Regions from separate parts of the Streptomyces sp. NBC_01217 genome, predicted to be linked through region 4. Evidence: riboswitches for the same ligand, from Rfam matches in the RefSeq annotation. Region 4 holds a riboswitch; each other region holds the start of a gene.

Region 1 (4,564 bases), 1.8 Mb from region 4:
GAGCTCGCCGGCCGGATCTTCGCCGGTCACCTTCGCTCCATCATCGGCGGACTGACCGTCGAGCAGATCATCCGGGAACGGAACCGGGTCTCCCAGGAGGTCATCGCGGGCAGCCACGGCGAGATGGAGAAACTCGGCATCGTCGTGGACGCTCTCCAGATCCAGGAGATCGACGACGCCACCGGCTACATCAACAACCTCGCCGCCCCGCACGCGGCCGCCGTCGCCAGCCAGGCCCGGATCGCCCAGGCCAGGGCCGACCAGGAAGCGGCCGAGCGCGAGCAGCAGGCCGCGGCGCTCAAGGCCGAGTACGAACGGGACACCGCGATCAAGCGGGCCGGTTTCCTCGCCGAGACCGAGCAGTACAACGCCTGCGCAGCCCAGGCCGGACCGCTCGCCCAGGCCAGGGCCTCCCAGGAGGTCATCGAGGAGCAGACCGCGCTGGCCGAGCGGCAGGCGGCTCTCGCCGCGCAACGGCTCGAAGCGGAGGTCCGGCGTCCGGCGGACGCCGAGGCGTACCGCCAGCGCACCCTCGCGGAAGCGGCCCGTGACCGGGCGAAGTTCGAGGCCGACGGCAGCGCGTACGCGGAGCGGACCCTCGCCCAGGCGCAGGCCGACGCCAACAGCGTGCGCGCCACCTCGCTGCGCGACGGCAACCAGGAGCTCATCGCGGCCAACCGCATCGTGGAGAACCTGCCCGCCCTGGCCGACGCGGCCGCCCGCGGCATGTCGGGTGCCGACCTCACCGTTCTCAACGGCACCAATGGTGTCAACGAGATGGCGGCGGGTGTCGTCAGCCAGGGACTGGCGATCCTTCACTCCCTCCAGCGCGGCGCGAGCCCGATGAAGCAGGCGGTGGTCGACGGGAAGGCCGCCCCTCCCCGGATCACCGAGACGAACTGAGGGGGAGGGGAAGGAGAGGAGGGAGAGGGAGAGGAGAGGGAGGCGGGGGGCTTCAGGGGTCATGATTCGCTCAGTGGTCATGAGTGCGCCGGACATGCCGTAGAGTTGTGTTTACCGACGCGGGGTGGAGCAGCTCGGTAGCTCGCTGGGCTCATAACCCAGAGGTCGCAGGTTCAAATCCTGTCCCCGCTACTGAAGAATGTCAGACCCGGCACGCACGCAGCGTGCCGGGTCTGATTCATTTCGCGGCCCGGGTCGGTGGGCCCGCGGGTCCATGAACGGGCAGGCCCGGGCGGTGTGTGCGTTGCGCCATACACGTACTCCCATTGGCCGACGAGGAGTCGCCGTGCGGCTCCGCTCCGGCGAGTCTGGGGGTGGGGCGCGGTACCGTCCGCAGCCGCGCGCGTACCGGGCAGGAGACCACAGGTGTGGAAGCGGCTGAAGCGGCGCGGCAGACATGGAGTGGGTGACGTCGCGCGTACCCGGCGGTTCGTCCGCCTGCTGCCCTTCATGATGATCCTCGGCGGACTGGCCTTCGACATCCTCACCCCGCCCGCCTTCACCGCCATTCCGCTGTTCGTGGCGGCACCGCTGATCGCCGCACCGTTCTTCTCGCTGGCCAGCACCATCCTCACCGGCGTCGCCGCGATGGTGGCCGTCGCCGTGCTGCGGGTGTACAACAACTCGTTGCCGCTGATCGTGCCGCTGATCGAGCTGCTCACCGTGGCCACCGTCTCGGTACTCGCCGTCGTGATCAATACGGTCGTGCGGCGCGGCAATCAGCAGCTGGCCTCCGCGCGGGTCATCGCGGAGACCGCCATGCGGGCGGTGCTGCCGAAGCCGTCCGACCGGATCGGCGGGCTGCATGTGGCGGCTCGGTACGAGGCGGCGCAGGCGGACGAGTTCGTCGGCGGCGACCTGTACGCCGTGACGGACACCCCGCAGGGCGTGCGGCTGGTGGTCGGGGACGTACGGGGGAAGGGGCTCGACGCCGTGGAGTCGGTGGCGGTGGTCATCGGGGCGTTCCGGGAGGCCGCCGAGCAGGAGCGTTCGCTGGAGGGCGTGGCGCAGCGGCTGGAGCGGGCGCTGGCGCGGGAGGGGACGCGGCGGGCCGGGCTCGACGAGTTCGAGGGCTTCATCACCGCCGTACTGGCGGAGATCCCGCCCGGGCTGTCCCGGGTGCGGATCGTCAACCGCGGTCACCCCGAGCCGATCCTGCTGCACTCGGACGGGGCGCTGGACGTGCTGGCACCCACGGTGCCCGCGCTGCCACTCGGGATGGATCTGGGGGTGTGGCCCGACCGGACGGACGAATGGGACCTGCCGGCGGGGACGACGCTGCTTCTCTACACCGACGGCCTCTCCGAGGCACGGAACGCCGACGGGGTCTTCTACGACCCTGCGGCCCGGTTGCGCGGGCGGATCTTTCCCGGGCCCGAGGAACTGCTGTCCGCGCTCACCGATGACGTACGGCTGCACACGGGGGGAGAGTCGACCGACGACATGGCGCTGCTCGCGGTCGTACGTCCCGTGGAGGGGCAGCCGGACCGGCGCAGGACCGTGAGGATCGTGGGCCGGGAAGAGACGTGACGGGCGGGGTGGGAGGGGTGCTCGGGCGCCCGCGTGCTTCGTGTGCGCGCAGGTGCTTCGTACGGGACGGTGTCGCCCCGGACGAGGGATGCCACCGTCTGGACGAGGGGTGCCACCGTACGTAACCGAGAGGCGCCGCTCCGCATAACGTTTGACGCAACGTCAGAAAACGGGTAGTGGCTGAGGGCCGATCAACTCGTCCGATTCCAGCCGGTTATGTCCCGTAAAGTCCGGGCCAAAGACGTGAACGATCAGTGGGAACGGCTTGGAATCAGGCCCGTGTGTCTATTAACGTTCGATAACGCAGCGCGGTCGTCCCAGCCGTCGTCAGTGGCGGCACCGTGCGCGAGCGCCGAATTCCGCAAGGGAACCGGGGAACCACCTACATGGGGTGAATCGGACACCTGTGTCTCGTGAGAGGCAGAGGGGCCCGTAGGAGACCTTCCTGCTCCGAACCCGTCAGCTAACCCGGTAGGCGAGAAGGAAGGAAAGGAGTGCGCCCCCGTGGCGTCCAACAAGCCTGCCTCCGAGGCCCCTTCTCGGTTCAACCCCGAGTTCAGTGGCGATTTCGGCGCTGACTTCGGATCCGACTACGGAACCGGAAACGGATCCGACTACGGGACGGGACCCGGTTTCGGTACCGGCTTCGGCTCGGACTACGCGACCACCGGGACGGAAACGGCGTTCGGCGCCGATTACGACACCGAGCAGGGCGGCGCGCTCGCCGGTGAGTTCGGCGGCGACTTCCGCGCCGACGGCAACAGCGAGCCCGACAGAAGCTGGGACGAGTGGAACCCCACCGAGGAGTCCGTACGCCCCGTACGCGGCAAGCACCGCGTCGCCAAGCAGCGCAACGGACTCGCCCGTAGCTCCACGGTGCTCGGGGTCGGCGTCATCGCGGCGGTCGGCGCGGGCGGCATGGCCACCGCGCAGAGCAAGCCGCCGGTCTCCATATCCCTTCCCGACTCCATCGCGGACAACCTTCCCGACGCCAAGTCCCTTCCCGGCGTGGGCTCTCTGTTCACCGGAGAGTCCGAGGCCGACAAGGCCGAGGCGGCCGCGGCTGCCTCCCCGCTCACCACCGCCGGCCTCACCACCGCCGAGACGGAGCAGGGCGCGACGGATGCGGGTGAGGCGCTCCGCGCCCGCATCCTCCAGCAGGCCGAGCAGCAGCAGGACGCCGCCGACGCCGAGGCCAAGGCGGCCCAGGAGAAGGAAGCCGCGGAGGCGGCCGCCGCCGAGGCCAAGAAGCAGCAGGACGCGGCCGAGGCCAAGGCCGCCGCCGAGAAGAAGAAGGCGGAGGAGGCGGCCAGGGCGAAGGCCGAGGCCGAGCGGCTCGCCAAGCTCGCCGCCAGCTACGCCATCCCGACCTCCTCGTACACGATCACCTCGACCTTCGGCCAGGCCGGTTCGATGTGGTCCTCCGGCTACCACACCGGCCTCGACTTCGCGGCGCCGACCGGCACCCCGATCAAGGCCGTACACAGCGGCACCATCAAGTCGGCCGGCTGGTCCGGTTCGTACGGCTACCGCACGGTGCTGGAGCTCGAGGACGGTACGGAGCTGTGGTTCTGCCACCAGTCCTCGATCGACGTCAGCGTCGGCCAGAAGGTCACCACCGGTGACACCATCGGCCGGGTCGGCGCGACCGGCAATGTGACGGGACCGCACCTCCACCTGGAGGTCCACACCCCCGACGGCACGGGCATCGACCCGATGGCCTGGCTGCGCGACAAGGGCCTCACCCCGTGATGACCCCCTCGTGATCCGCATGATGATCTGAGTGATCCGAGCCGGTTCGCCGGCCGCTGAACCCCGGCAGTCCTGACGCTCACCCCCCGACGTCAGGGCTGCCGGTCTGTATGTACGGCGGAGTCACCCGTACGGGGCACAGCCACCCGTACGGCGGGGCGAACGGAATAGCGGTCCCGCCGGGGTTCGTTGATCCACATATGACTTCACTTCGTAAGCTGGGCACTTCCGACCTGCAGGTCTTCCCACTCGCCCTCGGTGGCAACGTCTTCGGCTGGACCGCCGACGAGGCACAGTCGTTCGCCGTGCTGGACGCCTA
Region 2 (4,564 bases), 3.2 Mb from region 4:
AGAGCGCGGACCCGGCTGACGGTGCGTCGTCGGACAGCGCATCGGACGGCAAGGACGGCTCCAAGAGCTCGAAGGGCTCCAAGGGCTCCAAGGGCTCGGGCGGTGCCGACACGTCGGCCGGTGAGACCGACGCGTCCGCGAAGTCCCCGGCCACCGAGTCGGCCACGCCGTCCTCCGAAGCGTCCGACTCCTCCGAATCATCCGACTCGTCCGACGGTGTGAGCGGCAAGCACCGCGGCGCGCCGGCCCCCGAGGGCAGTCAGGGCGCGAACGGCGGCACCGACCGCGAGTCGGGCCGCCACGCCTCCCGCAGCGACAGCGACGTGCGCGACGAGGGCGGTCCGGCCGCCGATGGTACGTACACCGTCCGCCCCGGCGACAACCTCTGGGCGATTGCTGATGCACAGAAGGTTCACGGCGGTTGGCCCGCGCTCTATGAGGCCAACAAGGCTGCCGTCGGCTCCGACCCGGACCTCATCCTCCCTGGCCAGAGCCTCGATCTCGACGTGAAGGCCGAGTGAGCGCGGTCTGATAATCAGCTGAAAGAGCCCCAAAAACTGGGGTAGTTCAGAGGCCTATGTCCGCTTATGCGTAAGTGAGACATGGGTCTCTTTGCGTCAACTGGCGTGTCGCACCTGGAGGGCCCTTCCGCGTCACCTCCCACCTGCGGAAACGATGGTTCCTCAGATGCAAGTAAGGGCAGATTGTCCGATGTGTCCATCTTTGAATGTAGGGGTTGCGTATGTTTACGGTCGGAACCGCTCGCACCGCGGGCCCCGTCGACCGTCACGCCGAATCCTGCCGTCGGTCGAAGGGAACAGACGCGTAAAGCGCCGTAGGCAGGAGCGGGGGACCCAGGTAAGCGCCGGGCCCGATCGTCGAAAGACGCATCAGGACCGGCTTGGGGTGAAGTCGCGTGCTAGGACGTGCGACCGGGCAACTCACTTGGCCCGAACCCGACAGCTCACCTCGTAGGCGTCGGTGAGGAGAAGTTCCATGCTGTTTTCCAGCAAGGGCAAGCACCGCCGCCCGTCCAAGGCCGTCCGTTTCGCCGCGCTCGCCGGTGTCGCCGGTACCACCGTGGCCCTGCCGCTGATGGGCGCGACCGGCGCCTCCGCCGCCTCCGTCGCCACCTGGGACGCCGTCGCCCAGTGCGAGTCCGGTGGCAACTGGTCCATCAACACCGGCAACGGCTACTACGGCGGCCTGCAGTTCTCGCAGTCCAGCTGGGCCGCCGCCGGCGGTACGCAGTACGCCCCCCGCGCCGACCTGGCCACCAAGGCCCAGCAGATCGCCACCGCCGAGCGGCTGCTCGACATGCAGGGCCCGGGCGCCTGGGGCTGTGCGGGTGCGGGCAACCTGACCAACGACGGTGTCGACCCGGGCGTCGACACCGGCTCCGGCGCCGCCGAGCAGGAGAGCGCCCCCGCCGCTCCGAAGCAGCAGGCCCAGCCGAAGAAGGCCGAGCGCACCGAGGCCCCCGTCGCCTCCCGCTCGGACCGCTCCGCCGCCCCGAAGGCCGAGTCGGAGAAGACCGTCACCACCCCGACCGGCGAGAAGGTCAAGAAGGGCGACGGCGAGTACAAGGTCGTCTCCGGCGACTCCCTGAGCAAGATCGCCGCCGACCACAAGGTCAAGGGCGGCTGGCAGCACCTGTTCGAGCTGAACAAGGACATCGTCAAGGACGCCGACCTGATCTACCCGGGTCAGCAGCTGCACCTGACGAAGTAGTCCGGGCTCTCTCCTCCCGAACCACCCCGACCCGGCGCGGAATCCCCCGTGCGCGCCGGGTCGGGGTTTCTTGCTGCTGTCTGTCCGGCAATGAGCGCTCTCGGGTCCTTTTTCGTCCCAGGGGGCGGGCGGTCGTCCGATGGAGCGGGCCGGGCCGGTTAGGCTCTTGTCGCAAGGCCAAAGTGACCCTGCACAACCAGTGTCATATCCCAGAAGGAGATGCCTCGTGCCGTCCATCGACGTCGTCGTAGCCCGGGAAATCCTCGACTCCCGCGGAAATCCCACGGTCGAGGTCGAGGTCGGCCTCGACGACGGCAGCACGGGCCGTGCTGCCGTGCCGTCCGGCGCCTCCACCGGTGCGTTCGAGGCCATTGAGCTTCGCGACGGTGACCCCAACCGTTACCAGGGCAAGGGCGTGGAGAAGGCCGTCCTCGCCGTCATCGAGCAGATCGGCCCGGAGCTCGTCGGCTACGACGCGACCGAGCAGCGGCTGATCGACCAGGCGATGTTCGACCTGGACGCCACCGAGAACAAGGGCTCGCTCGGCGCCAACGCCATCCTCGGTGTCTCGCTGGCCGTCGCGCACGCCGCCTCCGAGGCCTCGGACCTGCCGCTGTTCCGCTACCTCGGTGGCCCGAACGCGCACCTGCTGCCCGTCCCGATGATGAACATCCTCAACGGTGGGTCGCACGCCGACTCCAACGTGGACATCCAGGAGTTCATGATCGCCCCGATCGGCGCGGAGTCCTTCTCCGAGGCCCTGCGCTGGGGCGCCGAGGTCTACCACACGCTGAAGAAGGTCCTGAAGACCAAGGGCCTGTCGACCGGTCTCGGCGACGAGGGCGGCTTCGCGCCGAACCTGGAGTCGAACCGCGCCGCCCTCGACCTCATCCTGGAGGCCATCAAGGAGGCCGGCTACGCCCCGGGCAAGGACATCGCGCTCGCGCTCGACGTCGCCGCGTCCGAGTTCTACAAGGACGGCAAGTACGAGTTCGAGGGCAAGTCCCGCTCGGCCGCCGAGATGACCGAGTACTACGAGGAGCTCGTCTCCGCGTACCCGCTGGTCTCCATCGAGGACCCGCTGTACGAGGACGACTGGGCCGGCTGGAACGTCATCACCCAGAAGCTCGGCGCCAAGGTGCAGATCGTCGGCGACGACCTGTTCGTCACCAACCCGGAGCGCCTGGCCCGCGGCATCGAGGAGGGCTCCGCCAACGCCCTGCTCGTCAAGGTCAACCAGATCGGTTCGCTGACCGAGACCCTGGACGCCGTCGAGCTGGCCCAGCGCAACGGCTTCAAGTGCATGATGTCCCACCGCTCCGGTGAGACCGAGGACGTCACCATCGCCGACCTCGCCGTCGCGGTGAACTGCGGCCAGATCAAGACCGGTGCCCCGGCCCGCTCGGACCGCGTCGCCAAGTACAACCAGCTGCTGCGCATCGAGGAGATCCTCGACGACGCCGCGGTGTACGCCGGCCGCTCGGCGTTCCCCCGCTTCAAGGGCTGATCCGGCCAAGGGCCGATCCGACGGCCCGTCACGGGCCCGAAGGCCCCGGCCTCCGTCCGTCCCCGCACTCGGTCCCGTACCGTGTGCGGGGACGGACGTGCGTAATGGGGAGGCGGGGACATGGCCGCGAAGGACCGGGACCGGTTCTCCACCGCGACCCGGCTGCGGCTGCTCGGCGAGCAGACCGCCGCCCGCGTCTACCGGTCGCAGAACCGCCGTCAGGCCCGCCGCTCCCGCCTCACCGGCAGGGCGGCCTTCCTCGCCCTCGTCGTCTGCTCCCTGGTGGTCGCGCTCGCGTACCCGATGCGCCAGTACGTGTCGCAGCGTGAGGAGATCGCCGACCAGGAGCGCATGGCACGGGAGGCCCGGGCCCGCACCGAGGAACTGCGCGACGAGAAGGCGCGCCTCCAGGACGATGCGTACATCAGGCAGCTGGCCCGCAAGCATCTGCACTACCTTCTCCCCGGGGAGACCGGTTACACGGTGATCGACCCCGACGCGGTCAAGGAGCGCAACGGCGAGACGGACGAGTCCGGGCGGCCGTGGCACTCCAACCTCTGGGACGGCGTGGACAGCGCCGACCGCGACTGACCGACTTCATCCATCTGCAGAACCGCAGTTCGAGCAGCCCGATCAGAACCTAGGCAGGCATGGAAACCCCCCCTCCGCAGACCGAGTCCACCGCGCCCACCGAGGCGGACATCGCCGCGTTCCAGCAGCAGCTGGGCCGCCCGCCGCGCGGGCTGCGCGCGATCGCGCACCGCTGCCCGTGCGGCAACCCGGACGTGGTCGAGACACAGCCCCGGCTGGAGGACGGTACGCCGTTCCCGACGACGTACTACCTGACGTGCCCGCGAGCCGCGTCGGCCATCGGCACGCTGGAGGCGAACGGCGTCATGAAGGAGATGACCGAGCGTCTCGGTACGGACCCCGAGCTGGCCGCCGCGTACCGGGCGGCGCACGAGGACTACATCGCGCGGCGCGATGCCATCGAGGTGCTTGAGGGCTTTCCGAGTGCGGGGGGCATGCCGGACCGCGTGAAGTGCCTGCACGTACTGGTCGGGCACTCGCTGGCCGCGGGGCCCGGGGTGAACCCGCTCGGGGACGAGGCGATCGCGATGCTGCCGGAGTGGTGGCGCAAGGGGCCTTGCGTTTCGCCGTGCGGCGCGCCGGACGAGGGCTGACCGTCGCCACGGGGGCTCTGCCCCCGGCCCCCGCTCCTCGATCGCCGGAGGGGCTCCATCTGCTTGATTCGGGAGTACTTCATGAGCCGCGTGGCCGCCATCGACTGCGGTACCAACTCCATCCGTCTGCTCGTCGCCGACG
Region 3 (4,564 bases), 6.1 Mb from region 4:
GATCGCGGGCCACAGCGGCATGCGCCAGGCGGGCTGCTCGCGGTGCGCGCCGCGGCGGCAGAGCAGGGCAGCGACCGCGACCAGCAGGTACATGCCGGTGACGGAGACGCCGGTGACGCCGTACAGGGTGTCGAGGTTGACGAAGCAGAGCGCCGCGCCGGGGATGCCGACGACCAGGGTCGCCACCCACGGGGAGCCGAACCGGCCGAGCCGGGACAGGGCGTTGTTGACCGGCTCGGGCCACGCCTTGTCACGGGCGGAGGCGAACAGGACCCGTGAGTTCTGGATGACCATGACGATGCCCGCGTTGATGATCGCGAGGGCGACGCAGAGGCTGACAAAGGTGCCGACGGCCGAGTTGGACCAGGCGGCGACCATGGTGTTGAGGTCGCCCGAAGTCAGGGCCGCGAGGTCAGGGGCGCCCAGCGTGATGGCGATGACCGGGACGAGGATGACGGCCGTGGAGATGGCTAGGGTGGCGAGCACGGTGCGGGCCACGTTGCGCCGCGGGTTCTCCAGTTCCTCCGAGAGGTAGACGGCCGTGGAGAAGCCCTGGGTGATGAAGAGGGCGATCGCGAGCCCGGAGACCACCATCATCGCGGTGACCGTGGAGGTGGTGCTGCCCGACGAGGCGACCGACCCGTGCACCAGCGCGGAGGCCCCACGCTCGGAGTGCGCGAACCCGAGTACGGCGACGACGCCCGCCGCGATCACTTCGAGGACGAGGAAGATCCCGGTGATCCACGCGTTGGCGCGCAGGTCCAGGAGCCCGGCGAGGGTGGCGAGGATCATGACGCCGGCGCCCGCGGCGGGTGCCGGTATGTGCACGACGGGAGCTAGGTAGTCGGCCGTCCCCATGGCGATGACCGGGGGCACGATCATCACGACCAGCAGGGAGAGCACGAAGACGAGCCAGCCCGCCAGCCGTCCCGCCATGGTCGAGACCATGGCGTACTCACCTCCCGCACTCGGGATGAGGGTGCCCAGCTCCGAGTAACAGAAGGCGACCGCGATACAGAGCAGCGAGCCGATGGCGATGGTGAGGGCGGTGTATGTGCCGAGGCTGGAGAACAGGTCCGGTACGACCACGAAGAGTGTCGAAGCGGGCGTCACGCAGGAGAGCGTGAGCAGTGTTCCGCCCACGACGCCGATGGAACGCTTGAGCTTCTGTGGTGTGGGGCCGGTCGCTGGGGCGAGCGCCTGGGGTGCGCTGAGCGTTTCGGTCATCGTGCGATTCCGATCAACAGGTGCGGTCTCTGAGCGTGGGAGCGGTATCGCCTCCAGACGAGGACGTGGTGAGTGGTTTCGTCGCTCCCAGCGCGACATGCAATCCTGACGAGTTCCGCAGGTCAAGAGCTGTTCACCTACGGAATTCGTTGTTTCGGCGAGCAGATTCGACGTTTTGGCGTTAAGAGCGCGTCATTTTGCGGGAATCGGCGGGTGCGGGAACCGCAGCTCGGACCGGAGCAAAGTTTCACCCATTCCAGATTCCGGAACGGCGCGGGCGCCCCCGGGCCCCGCGGCGGCCGATGGCCGTGGGTCGCGCATCGGTGCTCTTGGTGCCAGCCTGGATGCATGGCTTGGGCCTCATGGACGACTCGCGGTGTGTTCTCCGGGCACGGTGGCGTGCTCACGGACGAGGTCGGCGTCCTGTCCGGGGACCTGACCGTGCACACGACCTGGGCCGAAGACACGGCCCAGATCACTGTGCAGTACACGGGTGCGATCGACTGGTTCACCATGTCGGGCAGCCCCGTGCCGTGCTCCTGCGAGGAGGACAGCCGGCGCCTTCACGAGGCGGTGGTGCAGTCCGTCCGGGAGGGGGCAGCGGCCACGGTGCCCAGGCCTCCGGCGCAGAAGCCGCTCCGGCAGCCGGAGCAGCCGACGGAGGGCGCTCAGGAGTGAAGGCCCGGGGGTGAGAACCCGCGGACGAGAGGGCCTGGGGCGCGAACCCGCCCTCGCATCGCGGATCGCTAGGATCTCTTGCGTGAGCAGAGCATTCAGCGGCTGGACAGAGCAGGCATTCGAGCTGCTTCTGCGGTTGGAGGGCATGCCTTCGCAGGAAGCGCGCGAGAAGCGCCGGAAGGACCGGGAGCGCCTGGTCCGGCAGCCCATGATCGCCCTGCTGAACGATGTGGCCGATGCGGACGGGGCGTACGAGGACTTCTCCGTCTGGGGATTCCGCAAGGACCCGTGGTGGTGGCAGCACCAAGCGGCCGTGATCCGGATCGCACGCAATGTCGAGATCGGTCTGCGTTTCGATCTCGACGGACTGCGGATCAGGGGCGGCTGGAGCTACCCGGATCCCGGGCAGGTCCCGTTGTTCCGTGCGGCAGTTGCCGCACAGGGCAGTGGCCCCGAGCTGGTCCGCGCCATCGGGACACTGGAGGAGCGGGGGTACGAGATCACCGGGGACACCATGAAGCGCGTGCCACGCGGTCATGACGCCGGTCATCCCCGTGCCGACCTGCTCCGGTACCGCTCGGTCCGCGCCGCCCGTCCCCTCGGCGGGGACTGCGCGCAGGACACGTCGGCGCTGGTCGGCGCCGTGCTCGAAGCGGCGAAGGAGCTGGAGCCCCTGCTGTCCTGGCTCGCCGGCCATGTGTCCGTTCCCGGCTCCGCCCGGCGCGGCGTCTAGCGTCGCCTCCGCACGCCGCTCACACGGGTGAGCAGCCGAAAGGCGGCCCCTGACCGGCGGGTGCGATCGCTTCCGAGGGGCCTGTTCGGCCTCTCGGCACCCGTCGGTCCTGGACCGCCATCGGTGCTGCTGCAGGTCAGTAGGCTCCGAAGACGTTGTCGATCGAGCCGTACCTGTCGGCGGCGTAGTTGCACGCCGCGGTGATGTTGGCTACCGGGTCGTAGATGTCCATCGACGTACCGGGCACGTGGTAGGCGCTGAAGGTGGGGTCGATGACCTGCAGGAGGCCCTTGGACGGCGTGCCCTTGGCGGCGTTGGAGTCCCAGTTGTTGATGGCGCGGGGGTTGCCCGAGGACTCGCGCATGATGTTGCGGTGGATGCTGTCGTAGCTGCCGGGTATGCCGTTCTTGGCCATGACGGCCAGCGACTCCTTGATCCAGCCGTCCAGGTCGTTCGTGTACTTCACGGTCGACGCGGCCGGGGCCGGGGTGGTGGCCGGGGCAGCAACGGCGTTCACGGTGGATGCACCCGCGGCAGCCTTGGCGCCGATGGTCAGCTTCATGCCCGGGAGTATCAGCGCGGGGTTGGCGCCGATGGTCGCCCGGTTGTCCTCGTACAGCTTCTGCCAGCCACCGCTGACGGAATACCCCTTTGCGATCTTGGAAAGGGTGTCGCCCGCGACCACGGAATAGGTGGTGGGCGTGGCCGCCTGCGCGGCCTTTTCCTTGACGGGGGCGACGGTGGACACGGCGGCGTTTTCGGCGGTGACGGTCTGCGCCGGAGCGGCGGAGGCGAATCCGGCACCGATCAGCGGCAGCACGAGAGCGGCTCCGCCCGTGGTCGCGGCGATGAGACCGCGAGACAGCGAAGTGGACTTGCGACGACGATGGTTACCCGTTGCGGACATGGCGAATTCCTCTCCGTCGCCTACGAGGTGAGCTGTCGGGTTCAGACTGGAGATGTCTGGCCGCATGGGAATGCGACTTAACCCCGAGCCGTTCCGTATACCGGGTCGGCGGCTTACCTGGGTCCCCCGCTCCTGCCGTACGTGAGTGGTCGGATTGCCGGACGGCGGCAGGATTCGGCGTTCCGTCCGGATTGACCGTGACCGTAGGCGAGAAACACCGAATGGAACAAGCCCCTATTTGTTGATCACAATTCATTTGCAAGATCGAATCAGGTAATTGGAAGTAATCCACCTCACATCGAGAAGTGAAATTTCTTTACACAGAAGGGAACCGGGCCGCGCACCGCGCCGTCTTGAACTCCGAAAGTGACTCACGCCACTGAGTGCATAAAAGGTGCAATTCGGGTGGAACTCAAAGGCCACAAGAGCCCCAATAGACACCTTTATTAACCTAAATATCATTTCCAAGCAAATCGCCCATACTCGGACATTTGCCCACTGCTTCGCGTGCTCGGGGCCGACCGCCACCGAACAGGCCCACCCGGGGTGGCCCGCTGGCCGCGCCCGCTCGTCGCACTCCCCCTCACTCCCCGCGCACGACGAAAGGGCTTTGCCGTCCGCTCTCCCGGTCGCTATCGTTTTCAGCGGTTCTGTTGTCTCCGATAGAGGTGGACGTTGCGCATCTGAGGTTCGCGATCATCGCGCCGTACGGCCGAAGCCGTACGCCCGTCACGCAGTAGCAGTGTTCTGTCCTGCCCGTGACCCCGCGTGGATGCGACCTTGGTGCATGAGCCGTCCCTCGACCTTTCGGACCGCCGCACCTCCCTCACGGTTCGGTCGCCGCGTGGTGCTCGCATACGAAGCCCCCATTCACCGCGCTTGCGACTGCGAGGACCACCATGGCGACATCCACCACCCCCAGCGCCTCCCTCACCTGCTCCGGCCTGTCCTTCCAGTGGCCGGACGGCACGACCGTCTTCGACGGGCTCTCCCTCACCGTCGGCCGGGGCCGCACCGGG
Region 4 (4,564 bases):
GTCGTCGGAGACCTCACCGGCATCGACCTGGACGCCCTGCTCGCGGACACCCTCGGGGACTGGTCGGGAGACACCGCCGAGCCCCGCCCCGCCCCGCCGATCACCGCCGACGACACCGGCCGAGTGGTGATCGTCGACCGCCCCGGCGCGGTGCAGACGCAGCTGCTGATCGGCCGGATCGGCGCCGACCGGCACGACAGCGTGTGGCCGGCCCAGGTGCTGGGCACGTACTGCCTGGGCGGCACGCTCACCTCCCGGCTGGACCGTGTGCTGCGCGAGGAGAAGGGCTACACCTACGGCGTACGGGCCTTCGCCCAGGTGCTGCGGTCCTCGGCCCCGGATTCCGCCTCGGGGGCGACCGGTGCCGCGATGCTCGCCATCAGCGGATCGGTGGACACGGAGTCCACCGGACCGGCGCTGGAGGACCTGTGGACGGTCCTGCGGACCCTGGCGGCCGAGGGGCTGACCGATGAGGAACGCGAGACGGCCGTACAGAACCTCGTGGGTGTCGCGCCGCTGAAGTTCGAGACGGCGGCCTCGGTGGCCGGCACCCTCGCCGACCAGGTCGAGCAGCACCTCCCGGACGACTACCAGGCTCAGCTGTACGCCCGGCTCGCGGAGACCGGCACGGTCGAGGCGACCGCTGCGGTGGTCAACGCCTTCCCGGGCGACCGGCTGGTCACGGTCCTCGTCGGTGACGCGGCGCGGATCGAGGAGCCCGTCCGGGCCCTGGGCATCGGAGAGGTGTCGGTGGTCACCGGCTGACGGACGTACCCGTCGCGGGTGCCGGGTGCCGGGTGCCGGGTGCCGGGTGCCGGGTGCCGGGTGCCGGGTGCCGGGCGGCGCAGGCCGTACAGGCCCGTGCCGGCTGATCCCTCGGCCCACCATATGCCTGCATATCGGGACAAGAGGAAGACCCTTGTGAGCTGGATCTCACCAGGGCCTTCCTCTTTGTCCTTTATGTGGGGAATATTGCCCGCTTGCCCTGTGGGATGCGCTACAAAGCGGCCTGTCCGTTTGGTGAATGAAAGTGACCCCGCCTAGCGTCGGCTGGGCTGCCTGTCACTCGTATGCCGCATCCGCGACGTACCGGGCAGCCATCGCCGAGTCCCCGTCAGGCGCGAGCCTGGGGAGCCGGGGACCCACGCAGTCCCTGGGGTGAATCGGATGCCTGAGCCTCACCGAGGCCGGGGCGTCCGTAGGAGACCTTCCTGCTCCGAACCCGTCAGCTAACCCGGTAGGCGAGAAGGAAGGAAAGGATCAGCCCCCTCATGGCGTTCACCCGTGCCACCGGGAAGCATCGTGCCCCGAACCGACTGACGCGCAGGAGCGCGAAGATCGTCGGCGTCGCGGCCCTGGCCACCACCGGCGTCATCGGCGGTGTGGCCTCTCCGGCCCTCGCCGCGGACACCTCCGTCAGCGAGACCGGTCTGAACGAGATCATCGCCATCGAGGGCGCCCTCGCGGACCGGATCGACGCCCAGGCCGCCGTGCAGCAGCGCCAGGCCGATGTCGCCGCGAAGGCGAAGGCGCAGGCCCAGCTGAAGGTCGAGGCCGCGAAGAAGGCCGAAGTCAAGAAGAAGGCGGCGGCGAAGGCCAAGGCCGACGCGAAGCGCGCAGCCGAGGCGCGCGCCGAGAAGACCCGTGCCGCCCGGTCCGCCGAGCGCACCCGCCTGGGCCTGTTCCAGCTCCCGGTCGCCGGTTCGTACGTCACCACCGGCTACAAGTCCAGCGGCTCGCTCTGGTCCTCCGGCAGCCACTCGGGCATCGACTTCCACGCCGCGTCCGGCAGCTCCGTCGTCGCTGTCGGCGCCGGTACCGTCGTCGAGGCCGGCTGGGGCGGCGCGTACGGCAACAACATCGTGCTCCGGATGACGGACGGCACGTACACGCAGTACGGCCACCTCTCCTCGATCGGCGTCTCCGTCGGCCAGAGCGTCGACGCGGGCCGGCAGATAGGCCTCTCCGGCTCGACCGGCAACTCCACCGGACCGCACCTCCACTTCGAGGCCCGGACCACTCCCTCGTACGGCTCCGACATGGACCCCGTCGCGTACCTGCGCGCCCACGGCGTCAACGTCTGACCGACGCTCCGCCCGCAGCACCCCTTCGAAGGCCCCGGCGGCATGCCGGGGCCTTCGCCGTGCCCGGCCTCCGCGCCCGCCGCAGCACCTGCTCGCCGAACCGTCCCGTGGCCAAAAGATATTCATGGATTTCGACCCGGCATCGGAAATGCGGCCGCATTGCAATAGAGTCGCAGAACAGGCGTCGGTCGGCCGCGTTTCGCGGGGATTAAGGCGGAGGTTCGGACATGCGCATTCCGGCGCATTCGGTATGCACGGCTATCCGTGACGACATCGTCTCCGGTGTCTTCGAACGCGGCAGCCGGCTCACCGAGGAGTTGCTGGCGCGCCGCTACGGGGTCTCCCGTGTCCCGGTACGGGAAGCGCTGCGCACCCTGGAGTCCGAGGGTTTCGTGGTCACCCGCAGACACGCGGGCGCCTGCGTCGCCGAGCCCACCGAGCAGGAGGCCGCCGACCTCCTGGAGGTCCGGATGCTGCTGGAGCCGCTGGGCGCCGCCCGCGCCGCGCAGCGCCGCACCGAGGCGCACCTCAAGGTGCTGCGAGGTCTGGTCAGGCTCGGCCAGGAGCGGGCCCGGCGGGGTGAGGGGGAGGATCTGCGCTCGTTGGGCGGCTGGTTCCACGAGACCTTGGCGCAGGCCTCCGGCAGCCCCAGCCTGATCGCGCTGCTCACTCAGCTCAGGCACAAGATCGCCTGGATGTACACGGTCGATCAGCCGGCCCGCCCGGTGGATTCCTGGGCGGAGCACGGAGCCATCGTGGACGCGGTGGCGCGGGGCGACGCGGAACGGGCCAGGGCGCTGGCCACTCAGCACGCCGAACGGGCCGCGTCCGCGCACCGGCTGCGCCGCACCGACCGGCCGGGCCACCGGCCCGCCGCCCCCGCCGCCGACCGGGTGAGAACTTCGCAACATTCCGTAAACACCACGGGCGTCCGGCATTAACAATTACGCCGTATACAAAGAGTCGTAATTCGGGGAGGGCTTTCTTCGGGCTGCCCGAATTCGCTCCGCTGATCGCAGGCCGAAAATGCGAAAAAGCCGCAGCTCCGAATTAAGGGTGCTGCGGCTCTCTCGCAGAAACTGGTTCAGACGGTCTCCGGAAGCTCGTCGAGCCCTTCGGCGACGAGCTTCGCCAGACGGTCCAGAGCGGCTTCGGCGTCATCGGCCTCGGACGCGAGCACGATCTCCTCGCCGCCGTGCGCGCCCAGACCGAGCACCGCGAGCATGGAGGCGGCGTTCACCGGGTTGCCCTCGGCCTTGGAGATCGTCACGGGGACGCCGGAGGCCGTGGCGGCACGGACGAAGATGGAAGCGGGGCGGGCGTGCAGGCCCTCGGCCCAACCGACATTGACGCGGCGCTCAGCCATGGTTCTGCCCTTCACGGATCAATGGTTGTCTAGACCAGTCTCTCATGTGGTGCGCGATGCTCCGGCCGACCCTCGGCACGCCCACAACCCGTGCCGCGCCGCCCGATCGGCACCCTCAGACTGCCCCGGCCCCAAGGCCCACGCGACCGCTGACGGAGCCGTACTCTTTGCCCATGCAGCCCTCGCCGGAGCAGAGTCCGCATCACGCGTACCCCGACCACTGGGAAGCTGACGTGGTCCTCCGTGACGGAGGAACCGCCCGGATCAGGCCCATCACCACGGACGACGCCGAACGGCTGGTCAGCTTCTACGAGCAGGTCTCCGACGAGTCGAAGTACTACCGCTTCTTCGCCCCGTACCCCCGTCTGTCCGACCGGGACGTGCACCGCTTCACCCATCACGACTACGTCGACCGGGTGGGGCTCGCGGCCACGGTCGGTGGCGAGTTCATCGCAACCGTCCGTTACGACCGGATCGACGACCGGGGAATGCCCGCTTCCACGCCCGCCGACGAGGCCGAGGTCGCCTTCCTCGTCCAGGACGCGCATCAGGGCCGGGGTGTGGCCTCGACGCTCCTCGAGCACATCGCCGCCGTCGCCCGTGAGCGCGGCATCCGCCGCTTCGCGGCCGAGGTGCTGCCCGCCAACACCAAGATGATCAAGGTGTTCCGGGATGCCGGGTACACCCAGCAGCGCAGCTTCGAGGAAGGTTCGGTCCATCTCACCCTGGACCTCGAACCGACCGCGGAGTCCCTCGCCGTCCAGCGCGCCCGTGAGCAGCGGGCAGAGGCGCGCTCCGTGCAACGCCTGCTCGCCCCCCGGTCCGTCGCCGTCATCGGCACGGGCCGCACCCCCGGCGGGGTCGGCCGCACGGTCCTGCGCAACCTCCTCGGCGCAGGCTTCACCGGCCGTGCGTACGCCGTGAACAGCGCCTTCGCCGCCGACCAGGGCACCATCGACGGTGTTCCCGCCCACCGCTGCGTCGGTGAGATCGGCGAACCGGTCGACCTCGCCGTCGTCGCCGTCCCCGCCGAACGGGTTCCGGAAGCCGTCGCCGACTGCGGCGAGCACGGCGTCCAGGGGCTGGTCGTCCTCTCCGCCGGATACGCCGAATG

The links. A riboswitch is a leader RNA that binds a small molecule or an ion and turns the genes downstream of it on or off. The one in region 4 is predicted to bind cyclic di-AMP.
Region 1: it holds a riboswitch for cyclic di-AMP, as region 4 does, so the genes downstream of both, OG507_RS21915 (M23 family metallopeptidase) here and OG507_RS30210 (M23 family metallopeptidase) in region 4, are expected to answer to the same signal.
Region 2: it holds a riboswitch for cyclic di-AMP, as region 4 does, so the genes downstream of both, OG507_RS15785 (transglycosylase family protein) here and OG507_RS30210 (M23 family metallopeptidase) in region 4, are expected to answer to the same signal.
Region 3: it holds a riboswitch for cyclic di-AMP, as region 4 does, so the genes downstream of both, OG507_RS02540 (transglycosylase SLT domain-containing protein) here and OG507_RS30210 (M23 family metallopeptidase) in region 4, are expected to answer to the same signal.

Annotation. Positions count from the first base shown of each region.
Region 1 is NZ_CP108538.1:4,916,695-4,921,258, forward strand. It holds gene OG507_RS21900 (SPFH domain-containing protein) at 1-903, shown strand, start outside; tRNA gene OG507_RS21905 (tRNA-Met) at 1,022-1,095, shown strand; gene OG507_RS21910 (PP2C family protein-serine/threonine phosphatase) at 1,330-2,493, shown strand; cyclic di-AMP (ydaO/yuaA leader) riboswitch at 2,834-2,986, shown strand; gene OG507_RS21915 (M23 family metallopeptidase) at 2,998-4,245, shown strand; gene OG507_RS21920 (aldo/keto reductase) at 4,446-4,564, shown strand, end outside.
Region 2 is NZ_CP108538.1:3,598,366-3,602,929, reverse strand. It holds gene OG507_RS15790 (transglycosylase family protein) at 1-521, shown strand, start outside; cyclic di-AMP (ydaO/yuaA leader) riboswitch at 822-993, shown strand; gene OG507_RS15785 (transglycosylase family protein) at 997-1,731, shown strand; gene eno (phosphopyruvate hydratase) at 1,958-3,238, shown strand; gene OG507_RS15775 (FtsB family cell division protein) at 3,359-3,829, shown strand; gene OG507_RS15770 (DUF501 domain-containing protein) at 3,889-4,422, shown strand; gene OG507_RS15765 (Ppx/GppA phosphatase family protein) at 4,504-4,564, shown strand, end outside.
Region 3 is NZ_CP108538.1:621,310-625,873, forward strand. It holds gene OG507_RS02525 (APC family permease) at 1-1,227, opposite strand, end outside; gene OG507_RS02530 (hypothetical protein) at 1,576-1,905, shown strand; gene OG507_RS02535 (DUF2461 family protein) at 1,988-2,638, shown strand; gene OG507_RS02540 (transglycosylase SLT domain-containing protein) at 2,775-3,545, opposite strand; cyclic di-AMP (ydaO/yuaA leader) riboswitch at 3,548-3,735, opposite strand; gene OG507_RS02545 (ATP-binding cassette domain-containing protein) at 4,445-4,564, shown strand, end outside.
Region 4 is NZ_CP108538.1:6,758,778-6,763,341, forward strand. It holds gene OG507_RS30205 (M16 family metallopeptidase) at 1-765, shown strand, start outside; cyclic di-AMP (ydaO/yuaA leader) riboswitch at 1,092-1,258, shown strand; gene OG507_RS30210 (M23 family metallopeptidase) at 1,272-2,084, shown strand; gene OG507_RS30215 (GntR family transcriptional regulator) at 2,312-3,025, shown strand; gene OG507_RS30220 (HPr family phosphocarrier protein) at 3,169-3,450, opposite strand; gene OG507_RS30225 (bifunctional acetate--CoA ligase family protein/GNAT family N-acetyltransferase) at 3,624-4,564, shown strand, end outside.